3 regions of the Kitasatospora sp. NPDC058115 genome follow, and region 2 is predicted to be linked to each of the others. Evidence: riboswitches for the same ligand, from Rfam matches in the RefSeq annotation. Region 2 holds a riboswitch; each other region holds the start of a gene.
What was found. A riboswitch is a leader RNA that binds a small molecule or an ion and turns the genes downstream of it on or off. The one in region 2 is predicted to bind cyclic di-AMP.

Region 1 (3,268 bases), on a different contig from region 2:
CCGGCCACCAGCCCGTCCGGCCCGCCGCCGGTGACCAGCACGGCCAGCGACACGGCGCCCAGCACCGCGACCTCCAGCACCAGCGCCACCCCGAGCACCCGCGCGGTCAGGTGCAGGTCGAACCAGGCCATCACCGCGATCACCAGCAACCCGAGCCCCGCGTACCAGCCCCACGGCAGCACCACCCCCAGCTGCGCCGCGACCAGCGCGCGCAGCGCGTACGCGAAGAAGCCGAGGACGGCCGCCTCGAAGACGACGTACGCGAGCAGCGCCAGCAGCCCCGAGGCCATCCCGACCACCCGGCCCAGCCCGTGCGAGATGTAGCCGTAGAACGCCCCGGCCGCGGTGATGTGACGGGCCATCGCCACGTAGCCGACCGAGAAGACGGTGAGCACCAGGGTCGCGAACACGTAGGCGGCGGGCGCCCCGGCGCCGTTGCCCTGGCCGATGACGATCGGGAGGTTGCCGGTCATCGCGGTGATCGGCGCCGCCGTGGCGACCGCCATGAACACCACGCCCGGCAGGCCGACCGAGTCCGCCTTCAGCCGGTCCACCCCGTCCCGCCGCCCCGCGCCCGCGGTCACGTCCCCGGTCGCGTCCCCGCGCTGGATGGCCATCCGGCCCCCTTCACCTGCCGTGGCTGCGCCGCCCGCCGGAGCGGACGGGCGATGACAAGCCGACAGCATCGGCGGGCCGCACCCGGGCCCGCAAAGCGGGGTGACCCGGCGTCAGCACCGCCGGGTTGACGCCCTGTTCGAGCCGCGGGCCGGCCCGTTCGACCGGGGGACGACGACGGCCGGCCCGGATCGCGAGGGAGGTCTCGCGAACCGGGCCGGCCGGACGGGCGTGTCCCGCGCCCGTCGATCCGCTGGAGGTGCGGTGCTCACCCGGTCGAGCGGTCACCCGACATGACCATCCCGGGGGAGCCGTCTCGCCCCGCACCCAGCGGTGGCGGAGGTGATCCGACCGGAGGGTCAGATCGCGACGCCGTGCGCCCGCAGGTAGGCGATCGGGTCGATGTCCGAGCCGTACTCCGAGCCGGTGCGGATCTCGAAGTGGAGGTGCGGGCCGGTCACGTTGCCGGTCGCACCGGAGAGGCCGATCTGCTGGCCGGCGGTGACGGTCTGGCCGACCTTCACGCCGATCGAGGACAGGTGCGCGTACTGGGCGTACTTGCCGTCGGCGAGCTTGATCTCGACCTCGTTGCCGTAGGCGCCGCCGTTGCCGGCCTTCACCACGGTGCCGTTGGCGACGGCGCGCAGCGGGGTGCCGGTGGAGGCGACGAAGTCGGCGCCGGTGTGGTGGCCGGAGGACCACATCGAGCCGGCCACGCCGTAGGCGGTGCCGAGCTTCGGGTTGGCCAGCGGGGCGACGTAGCCGGAGGTGGCGGCGACGACCGGGGTCGCGGTCACCGGGGCGACGGTGGTCTGCACGGCGGGCTTGGCGGCCGGGGCGGCCGGCTTGGTCGCCGGGGCGGCCGGCTTCGCGGCCGGGGCGGCGGGCTTGGTCGCCGGGGCGGCGGGCTTGGTCGCCGGGGCGGCCGGCTTCGCGGCCTGCTTGGCGGCGGGCGCGGCCTGCTTGGCCGCCGGGGCGGCGGGCTTGGCGGCCGGGGCGGCCTTGGTGCCGAGCGCGAGCTGCTGGCCCGGGAAGATCAGGTTCGGGTTGGCGCCGACGACCGAGCGGTTGTGCTCGTACAGCGCCTGCCAGCCACCGGTGACGTTCTTGGCGTCGGCGATCTTCGACAGGGTGTCCCCGCCGACGACCTTGTAGCTCTCCTCGGCCTGGGCGGCGGGAGCGGCGGCCTGAGCGGCCGGCGCGGCCTGGGCGGCGGGCTTGGCGGCCGGAACCTCGTGCGCCTGGGCGGAGACGGTGGTCACCAGCGGGAGGGCGAAGGCGGCACCGGTGACAGCGGTGGCGATGCCGATGCGGGCGGCGCGGGGCAGGGCGATACGACGAGCCTGTGCGGGCATGGAAATGTCCTCTCCGACGCCTGCGAGGTGAGCTGTCGGGTTCGGGCTGGAGTTGCCCGGCCGCAAAAGGCGGCTTCACCCCTAGCCGGACCGCGAATTCGGGTCCGGCGACTTACCTGTGGGTCCCCCGCTCCTGCCGTACAGAGTTCGTTGCGTACCACCGGGCAGCGGCAGGACTAGGCGTTCCACCCGGTGGCCACCCGGGCTGACGCCGGGCGGTCGCTGAACTAAAACTCATCCGTTCGGGTGAAGCAATGTCGATCTCCGCGGCCCGGGACCAAAGTCCGCCCCACCGTGACGCTGCGCAGAAAAGGCATGCACAGTACGCACACAATCCATTCACCGCGCGCACGTGATCCGCAACCCTGCGCCAATGCCGGAACCAGTGCGTACACGATCACTCACGGAAAGGACATCCCCCGACACACCCCCGGTGACCCTTGTCACGTGGGCCCCGCCGGACCGACCATGGGCCGTGGCCACCTCCGAGGCCGGCACCCTGCGGTTGGGCACCGCGCAGGGTCGCTGGGTACTACTGGCGACGGTGCTCGGCTCCAGCATGGCGATGCTCGACGGGACCGTCGTGAACGTCGCGCTGCCCAGGATCGGCGCCGACCTCGGCGCCCAACTCGACGCCCTGCAATGGACACTCAACGCCTATCTGCTCACCCTGGCGGGCCTGATCCTGCTCGGCGGAGCGCTCGGCGACCGGTACGGCCGGCGCCGGGTCTTCCTGCTCGGCGTGGTCTGGTTCGCCGCCGCCTCCGCGGCCTGCGCCGCCGCGCCCACCGTCGAGGTGCTGATCGTCGCGCGCGCCGTCCAGGGCGTCGGCGGCGCGCTGCTCACCCCGGGCTCGCTGGCGATGCTCCAGGCCGTCTTCCACCCGGAGGACCGCTCGGCGGCGGTCGGACTCTGGTCCGGCCTCGGCGGGGTCTCGGCGGCGGTCGGCCCGCTGCTCGGCGGCTGGCTGGTGGACGGCCCGGGCTGGCGCTGGATCTTCCTGCTGAACCTGCCGCTGGCGGCGCTGGTGGTAGCGGTCTCCGCCCGGCACGTGCCGGAGAGCCGCGACGAGTCCGCGACCGGCCGCTTCGACGTGCTCGGCGCGGCGCTGGCCGCCCTGGCGCTGGGCGCCGTCACCTATGCGCTGACCGCCGCCGGGAAGGGCCTGTCCCCCGCGGTCTGGGTCACCGGGGCGGCGGGCCTGCTGCTCGGCGCCGCCTTCGTGGCGGTCGAGCGCCGCACCCCGGAGCCGATGCTGCCGCTGGGCCTGTTCTCCTCCCGGCTGTTCACCGCCGTCA
Region 2 (3,268 bases):
TGTTTTGTGAAGTCAGATGGACGGTTCGGGTTCACGCGAACGGGGGAGTGGCGCGAAGCGTGGATCTTCACTAGGGTCTGGCGTCAAACCTATTTTCCGGATTCTCACCCGTTCGGGTGAGGCCATTGGAAGAAGGAGCCGGTCCCTTGGCCTCCCACCGCCGTCCCAAGCAGCCGAGCCGCGCGCGGGTCTCCGTGCTCACCGCTGCCGCTGCGACCGCGGTCGCCCTCTCCGCCCAGGTCGCCGCCCACGCCGCGCCCAGTCCGTCGCCCAAGAAGGACGACGTCAAGGCGCAGATCGACCAGTTGCAGGAAGAGGCCGAGCAGGCCACCGAGAAGTACAACGGGGCCAAGGAGCGCGCGGACCAGCTGCGCAAGCAGGCGGACCAGCTGCAGGACCAGGTGGCCCGCGGCCAGGAGCAGATGACCCAGCTTCAGGCCGGGCTGGCCGAGGTGGCGGGCGAGCAGTACCGCACCGGCGGCATCGACCCGTCCGTGCAGCTGATGCTCACCTCCGACCCGTCCGGCTACCTGGACAAGGCCTCCAGCGTCCAGCAGGCCAGCTCCAGCCAGGCCGAGGCGCTCAAGGGCCTCCAGGACCAGCAGCGCCGGCTCGACCAGCAGAAGGCCGAGGCGGCCGCCGTGCTGGCCTCGCTGGACAGCACCACCAAGGACCTGAACCAGACCAAGGCCGAGGTCAACAAGAAGCTCCGGGAGGCCCAGGAGCTGCTGAACTCGCTCAGCGCCGCCGACCGCGCGGCCCTGAAGGCGGCGCAGCAGCAGGCCGACCGCGCCTCCCGCGGCTCGGAGCGCACCGACCTGGGCAGCCTGCCGCAGGCGAGCGGCAAGGCGGGCTCCGCGGTCGCCCTCGCGATGAGCAAGCAGGGCTCGCCCTACGGCTGGGGCGACGTCGGCCCGAACACCTTCGACTGCTCCGGCCTGATGGTCTGGGCGTACGGCAAGGCCGGCGTCTCGCTGCCGCGCACCTCGCAGGCGCAGGGCAACTACGGCACCCGGGTGCCCTCCCTGGCCGAGGCCCAGCCGGGCGACCTGGTCATCTACCGCGACGACCGCAGCCACGTCGGCATGTACATCGGCAACGGCATGGTGGTGCACGCGCCGCGCACCGGTGACGTGGTGAAGGTGATGAAGGCCGACGCCATGAAGATCAACACGATCCGCCGGGTCTGACGGCGGGCCGTCTGACGGGTCGCCACGACACGCCCGGAGGCCCGTTCCGGCTCCTGTGATCAGCGCCACCCCCGGCCGGGGGTGGCGCTGACGTTTCGGCCGCGCATTCGAACGTCTGACGGAGAATGATCAGCCCGATGTGGGGATGTGATCACGTTCGGTCATTTTCACAAGGGAACTTGGGTATTCTTCCGACTTTTTTCTGACAAGGATTTGAACGGATCACGGATCTGTTACTAGGGTCGTGCCTCGAACCACGCACAGTCGATCACCCAGCCTGGGTGGCGGCGGGGTTCGCCGCCGAGTTCGTGAAGCAGCGGGAGGGCGCCTTCGGGTCGTCCCTCCGAGTGAAGGCCCAGCAGTCGGGGGTCCGCTGTGGAACGGAGCCGGGGAACCACGTTCCTCCGGGGTGAATCGGCGCCAGGCCGGCCGCGCGAGCGGCGGGTGAGGCGTCGTAGGGCACGCTTCCGCCCGAACCCGTCAGCTCACCCGGTAGGCGGATGAGGAAGAAGGAGTCCGCCTTCGTGGCGTCCCATCGTCGTCCCAAGCCCGCCGGCCGCACCCGTGTCTCGATCCTGACCGGTGTCGCCGCCGCTGCCGTCGCCCTCTCCGCGCAGTCCGGCGCCCACGCCGACCCGACGCCGACCAAGGACCAGGTCAAGGAGCAGGTCGACCAGCTCAACGAGCAGGCCGAGGTCGCCACCGAGAAGTACAACGGCGCCCAGGCCAAGCAGCAGGAGCTGCAGAAGCAGGTCGCCGAGCTGCAGGACAAGGTGGCCCGTCAGCAGGCCTCGGTCACCGAGGCGCAGGGCGGCCTCGCCGAGATCGCCGGCGAGCAGTACCGCACGGGCGGCATCTCGCAGACCGTCCAGCTGATGCTCTCCGCCAGCCCGGACAACTTCCTCAGCCAGGCCGACGCCCTGAACCAGGCCGGTTCCACGCAGTCCGGCGCGCTGAAGGAGCTCCAGGAGCAGCAGCGCAGGCTCGACCAGGACCGCACCGAGACCCAGGCCAAGCTCGCCGAGCTGGAGGTCACCACCCAGCAGCTGAAGTCCTCCAAGGAGGACGTCCAGGGCAAGCTGCAGAAGGCCCAGGACCTGCTCAACACGCTCACCGAGCAGGAGCGCCAGGCGCTGCGCGCGGCCGAGGAGAAGGCCGCCGCCGAGGCCAAGGCCAAGGCGGACGCCGCCAAGGCCGAGGCCGCCAAGGCCGCCAAGGAGAAGGCCGACGCCGAGCGCGCCTCCCGCGACGCCAACCGCACCAGCCCGAGCGCGCCGTCCACGGCCGCTCCGGCGGCCCCGGCCGCCACCGCCAAGCCGGCCGCCCCGGCGGCGCCCGCCGCCAACGGCTCGCGCGCCGCCGCCGCGATCGCCGCCGCGGAGAGCAAGCTCGGCTCCCCGTACGTGTACGGCGCCACCGGCCCGAACTCCTTCGACTGCTCGGGCCTCACCGGCTGGGCGTACGCCCAGGCGGGCGTGTCGCTGCCGCGCACCTCGCAGGCGCAGGCCACCGCCGGCACCCAGATCGGCTCGGACATCTCCAAGGCCCAGCCCGGCGACCTGGTGATCTTCTACGGCGACCGCCACCACGTGGGCATCTACGTCGGCGGCGGCCAGGTCATCCACGCCCCGAAGCCGGGCGCGTCGGTCCGCTACGAGGCCGCGTCCAACATGCCGGTCAACACCATCGTGCGCCTCTGACCCACGGTCGGCAGGCTCCGCCGGGCCCGGTTCCCCCGCACGGGGGGACCGGGCCCGCGGCATTCCCCGGCCCGCCGGGACGCTCGGTCCGCGAACCGATCTGATGTCCGACGGGTGTCCGAATATTCGGGTTCGGAGGGGTTTGGAATCGGTTGCCCCGACTCGCTAACGTCTGCCACCGGACGCCCGCTTCGACAGCCGCCCGCTCCGGTGCGGCGGCGGGCCGGGCCCAGGATCGGAGCCGACGTCGCATGGCCGTGCACCGCCGTTCCCCGCTGTCAGGTGCGCACGTGCTCGCCCGGGCGCTGGTGCTCACCGCGGCGGCCGCCACCGCGTTGGGCGTGTCGGCCGGCGGCAGCGCCCGGGCCGTGCCCGGCT
Region 3 (3,268 bases), on a different contig from region 2:
GGACCTTGTCGCCCAGCTTCTCGGTCATGGCCTTCCAGCCGTCCCAGTCCGACTCGTCCAGCGGGTCCTCGATGGAGACCAGCGGGTAGGCGTCGACCAGGCCGGCGTAGTACTCGATGAGCTCGGCGGAGGTGAGCGCCTTGCCCTCGAACTGGTAGGCGCCGTCCTCGTAGAACTCGGAGGAGGCGACGTCCAGGGCGAGCGCGACGTCCTTGCCCGGCACGTAGCCGGCCTTCTGGATGGCCTCGACGATGAGGTCCAGGGCCTCGCGGTTGGAGTCCAGGTTCGGGGCGAAGCCGCCCTCGTCGCCCAGGCCGGTCGACAGACCGCGCTCCTTCAGCACGCCCTTGAGGGTGTGGTAGACCTCGACGCCCCAGCGGACGGCCTCGGAGAAGGACTCCGCGCCGATCGGGGCGATCATGAACTCCTGGATGTCGACGTTGGAGTCCGCGTGCGAGCCGCCGTTGAGGATGTTCATCATCGGGACCGGCAGGACGTGGGCGTTCGGGCCGCCCAGGTAGCGGAACAGCGGCAGGTCGCTGGCCTCGGAGGCGGCGTGCGCGACGGCCAGCGAGACGCCCAGGATGGCGTTGGCGCCGAGCGAGGACTTGTCCGGGGTGGCGTCCAGGTCGAGCATGGCCTGGTCGATCAGGCGCTGCTCGGTGGCGTCGTAGCCGACCAGCTCCGGGCCGATCTGCTCGATGACGGCCAGGACGGCCTTCTCCACGCCCTTGCCGAAGTAGCGGTTCTTGTCACCGTCGCGGAGCTCCAGCGCCTCGAAGGCGCCGGTGGAGGCACCCGACGGGACGGCGGCACGGCCGGTGCTGCCGTCGTCGAGGCCGACCTCGACCTCGACCGTGGGGTTGCCGCGCGAGTCGAGAATCTCACGGGCGACGACGACATCGATGGACGGCACGAGGCATCTCCTAGCGGAAGCAGGTTCGGCTGACGGTGGGTGCTGTCGGCCGGACGATTGCGGAGTCGTTACGACCAGAGCCTAACCGCACGGGCTGTCCGGGCCACGTCGACCTCGGCTCCGTCTCAGCGTGTGGCCCGGCTACCCACCGGTAGTTCACCTGGTTGCCCGACCCGAGGGGGCCGGATGCGGACGAAGGGGGACCGATCGGTCCCCCTTCGTCCCGTGCGGCCGGACCGGCCGTCAGGCGAGGCTCAGCACCTGGCCCGGGACGATCAGGTTCGGGTCGGCGCCGACGGTGCCGCGGTTGCCGTCGTACAGCGCCTGCCAGCCGCCGGAGACGCCCTGGGCGGTGGCGATCCCGGCGAGGGTGTCGCCGGAGCGGACGGTGTAGCCCTGGCCGGCCGGCTGCTGCGCGGCGGGGGCGGCCTGGGCAGCCGGGGCGGCCGGGGCGGCGGCCTGCTGGCCGGCGTACTGCTGGTAGACGCTCTGGTGGCTGGTCCAGTACCAGGCGCCGTTGCTCTGGTACCAGAACACCTTGGCGTCGGCGTCCCAGCCGGCCTTGCCGGAGAAGGCCGGCGACTGCTGCTGCGCCTGCGGGGCCTCCTGCTTGGGCGCGGCGTGCTTCGGCGCGTACTGCTGCGCCTGCGGCTTGGCGGCCTGCTGCTGGACCTGCGGGGCCTGCTGCTTGGGCGCGGCGTGCTTGGGCGCGGCGGGCTTCGCGGCCTCCTGCTGCGGCTTGGCCTCCTGGGCGGCCTGCGGGACCTGCAGCTTCGGGGCGGCCGGCTTGGCGTCCGTCGAGGTGTCGACCGCCGCCGGGGCGCCGCCCTTGCTCAGGCCGGCCTTCTTGGAGCAGACGGGCCAGGCGCCCGGGCCCTGCGAGGCGAGCACCTTCTCGGCGACCGAGATCTGCTGGGCCTTGGAGGCCTGGTTGGCCTGCGGCGCGTAGGCGGTGCCGCCGTACGCCTTCCAGGTGCTGGAGGTGAACTGGAGGCCGCCGTAGAAGCCGTTGCCGGTGTTGATGCTCCAGTTGCCGCCGCTCTCGCACTGGGCGACCGCGTCCCAGGTGGAGACCGGGGCGGCGGAGGCGCCGGTGGCGCTCAGGATCGGCATGGCCAGTCCGACGCCGGCGACACCGGCGACGGCGATGGCCTTCTCGGCCTGGGTACGGCGACGGTGACGACCGGTTCCAACGAACAGCATGAAGGGGTCCCTCTCCGCACGCCTGCGAGGTGAGCTGTCGGGTTCGGACCGGGAGGTGGCCCGGCCGCGCGGAGGCGGCTTCACCCCTAGCCGTGGGAGACGGCGCAAAACCTGGGTCCCCCGCCCCTGCCCAGGGTTCTGGTCGGTTTCCCGTGGCGCGGCGGGCAGGACTCGGCGTTCCGCGCACGGGGCTCGCAGCTGCGAACTCCAGGGAGAGTAGACAGATCTTCAGAGCAATCACAAGCTCATATCGTCGATATCACATGGACATCACGTCATGTGATGGATTGCCTACCAACCGGGGCGGTATGTCCGGATTGAGGGTGGTTCAGACCCCCCGAATCCGGGCAACGGAGAGTCTCCGTCAGCGTGTTGTGCCGATGCGTCAGCCCTCGGAGCCGGTCTCCGGAGCCTTGCCGCCGGGCGTTTTCTCCGGCGTGAATTCCACCGGAAGTTCACGGAGTCCACGCATGATCAGACCACCCCGCCAGCGCAGGTCCACCGGGTCCGCGGCGAGTTCGAGGTCCGGCAGCCGGGTCAGCAGGGTGGCCAGCGCGGCCCGCCCCTCCAGCCGTGCCAGCGGGGCGCCGATGCAGTAGTGGATGCCGTGCCCGAAGCCCAGGTGGGGGTTGTCCGTCCGGGCCAGGTCCAGGGTGTTCTCGTCGGCGAACCGCGCCGGGTCCCGGTCCGCCGCGGCGAGCACCACCAGCACCGGGTCGCCGACCGGGATCCCCACCCCGCCGATGGTCAGCGGACTGGTCGCGAACCGCCAGGTGGCCAGCTCCACCGGCCCGTCGTAGCGCAGGAGTTCCTCGATGCCGGTCTCCAGCAGCGCGCTCTCGCCGCGGCCGACCGACTCCTGGAGCAGGGCGCGCTGTCCCGGGTTGCGCAGCAGCGCGTACACGCCGTTGCCGATCAGGTTGACCGTGGTCTCGAAGCCGGCGAACAGCAGAATGAAGGCCATCGCCGCGGCCTCGTTCTCGGTCAGGTGCTCGCCGTGGTCGCTGGCCCGGATCAGCCCCGAGATCAGGTCGTCGCCGAGATCGGCCCGCTTGCGGTGGATCAGCTCCGCCAGGTAGGCGCGCATCCGCTTCACCGCGCGCCCCACGCCGCCGCGCTGACCGCCGCCGTGCCGGATCATCATCCCGG

Region 1: another riboswitch for cyclic di-AMP. It lies ahead of ACFVVL_RS16690 (peptidoglycan DD-metalloendopeptidase family protein); the one in region 2 lies ahead of ACFVVL_RS10820 (NlpC/P60 family protein).
Region 3: another riboswitch for cyclic di-AMP. It lies ahead of ACFVVL_RS15615 (transglycosylase family protein); the one in region 2 lies ahead of ACFVVL_RS10820 (NlpC/P60 family protein).

Annotation. Positions count from the first base shown of each region.
Region 1 is NZ_JBHVTL010000014.1:37,729-40,996, reverse strand. Features, by position in the region: gene ACFVVL_RS16695 (APC family permease) at 1-617, opposite strand, end outside; gene ACFVVL_RS16690 (peptidoglycan DD-metalloendopeptidase family protein) at 975-1,970, opposite strand; cyclic di-AMP (ydaO/yuaA leader) riboswitch at 1,973-2,133, opposite strand; gene ACFVVL_RS16685 (MFS transporter) at 2,344-3,268, shown strand, end outside.
Region 2 is NZ_JBHVTL010000008.1:68,256-71,523, forward strand. Features, by position in the region: gene ACFVVL_RS10815 (NlpC/P60 family protein) at 147-1,190, shown strand; cyclic di-AMP (ydaO/yuaA leader) riboswitch at 1,552-1,704, shown strand; gene ACFVVL_RS10820 (NlpC/P60 family protein) at 1,715-2,890, shown strand; gene ACFVVL_RS10825 (NlpC/P60 family protein) at 3,142-3,268, shown strand, end outside.
Region 3 is NZ_JBHVTL010000013.1:22,261-25,528, reverse strand. Features, by position in the region: gene eno (phosphopyruvate hydratase) at 1-916, opposite strand, end outside; gene ACFVVL_RS15615 (transglycosylase family protein) at 1,160-2,119, opposite strand; cyclic di-AMP (ydaO/yuaA leader) riboswitch at 2,125-2,273, opposite strand; gene ACFVVL_RS15610 (cytochrome P450) at 2,505-3,268, opposite strand, start outside.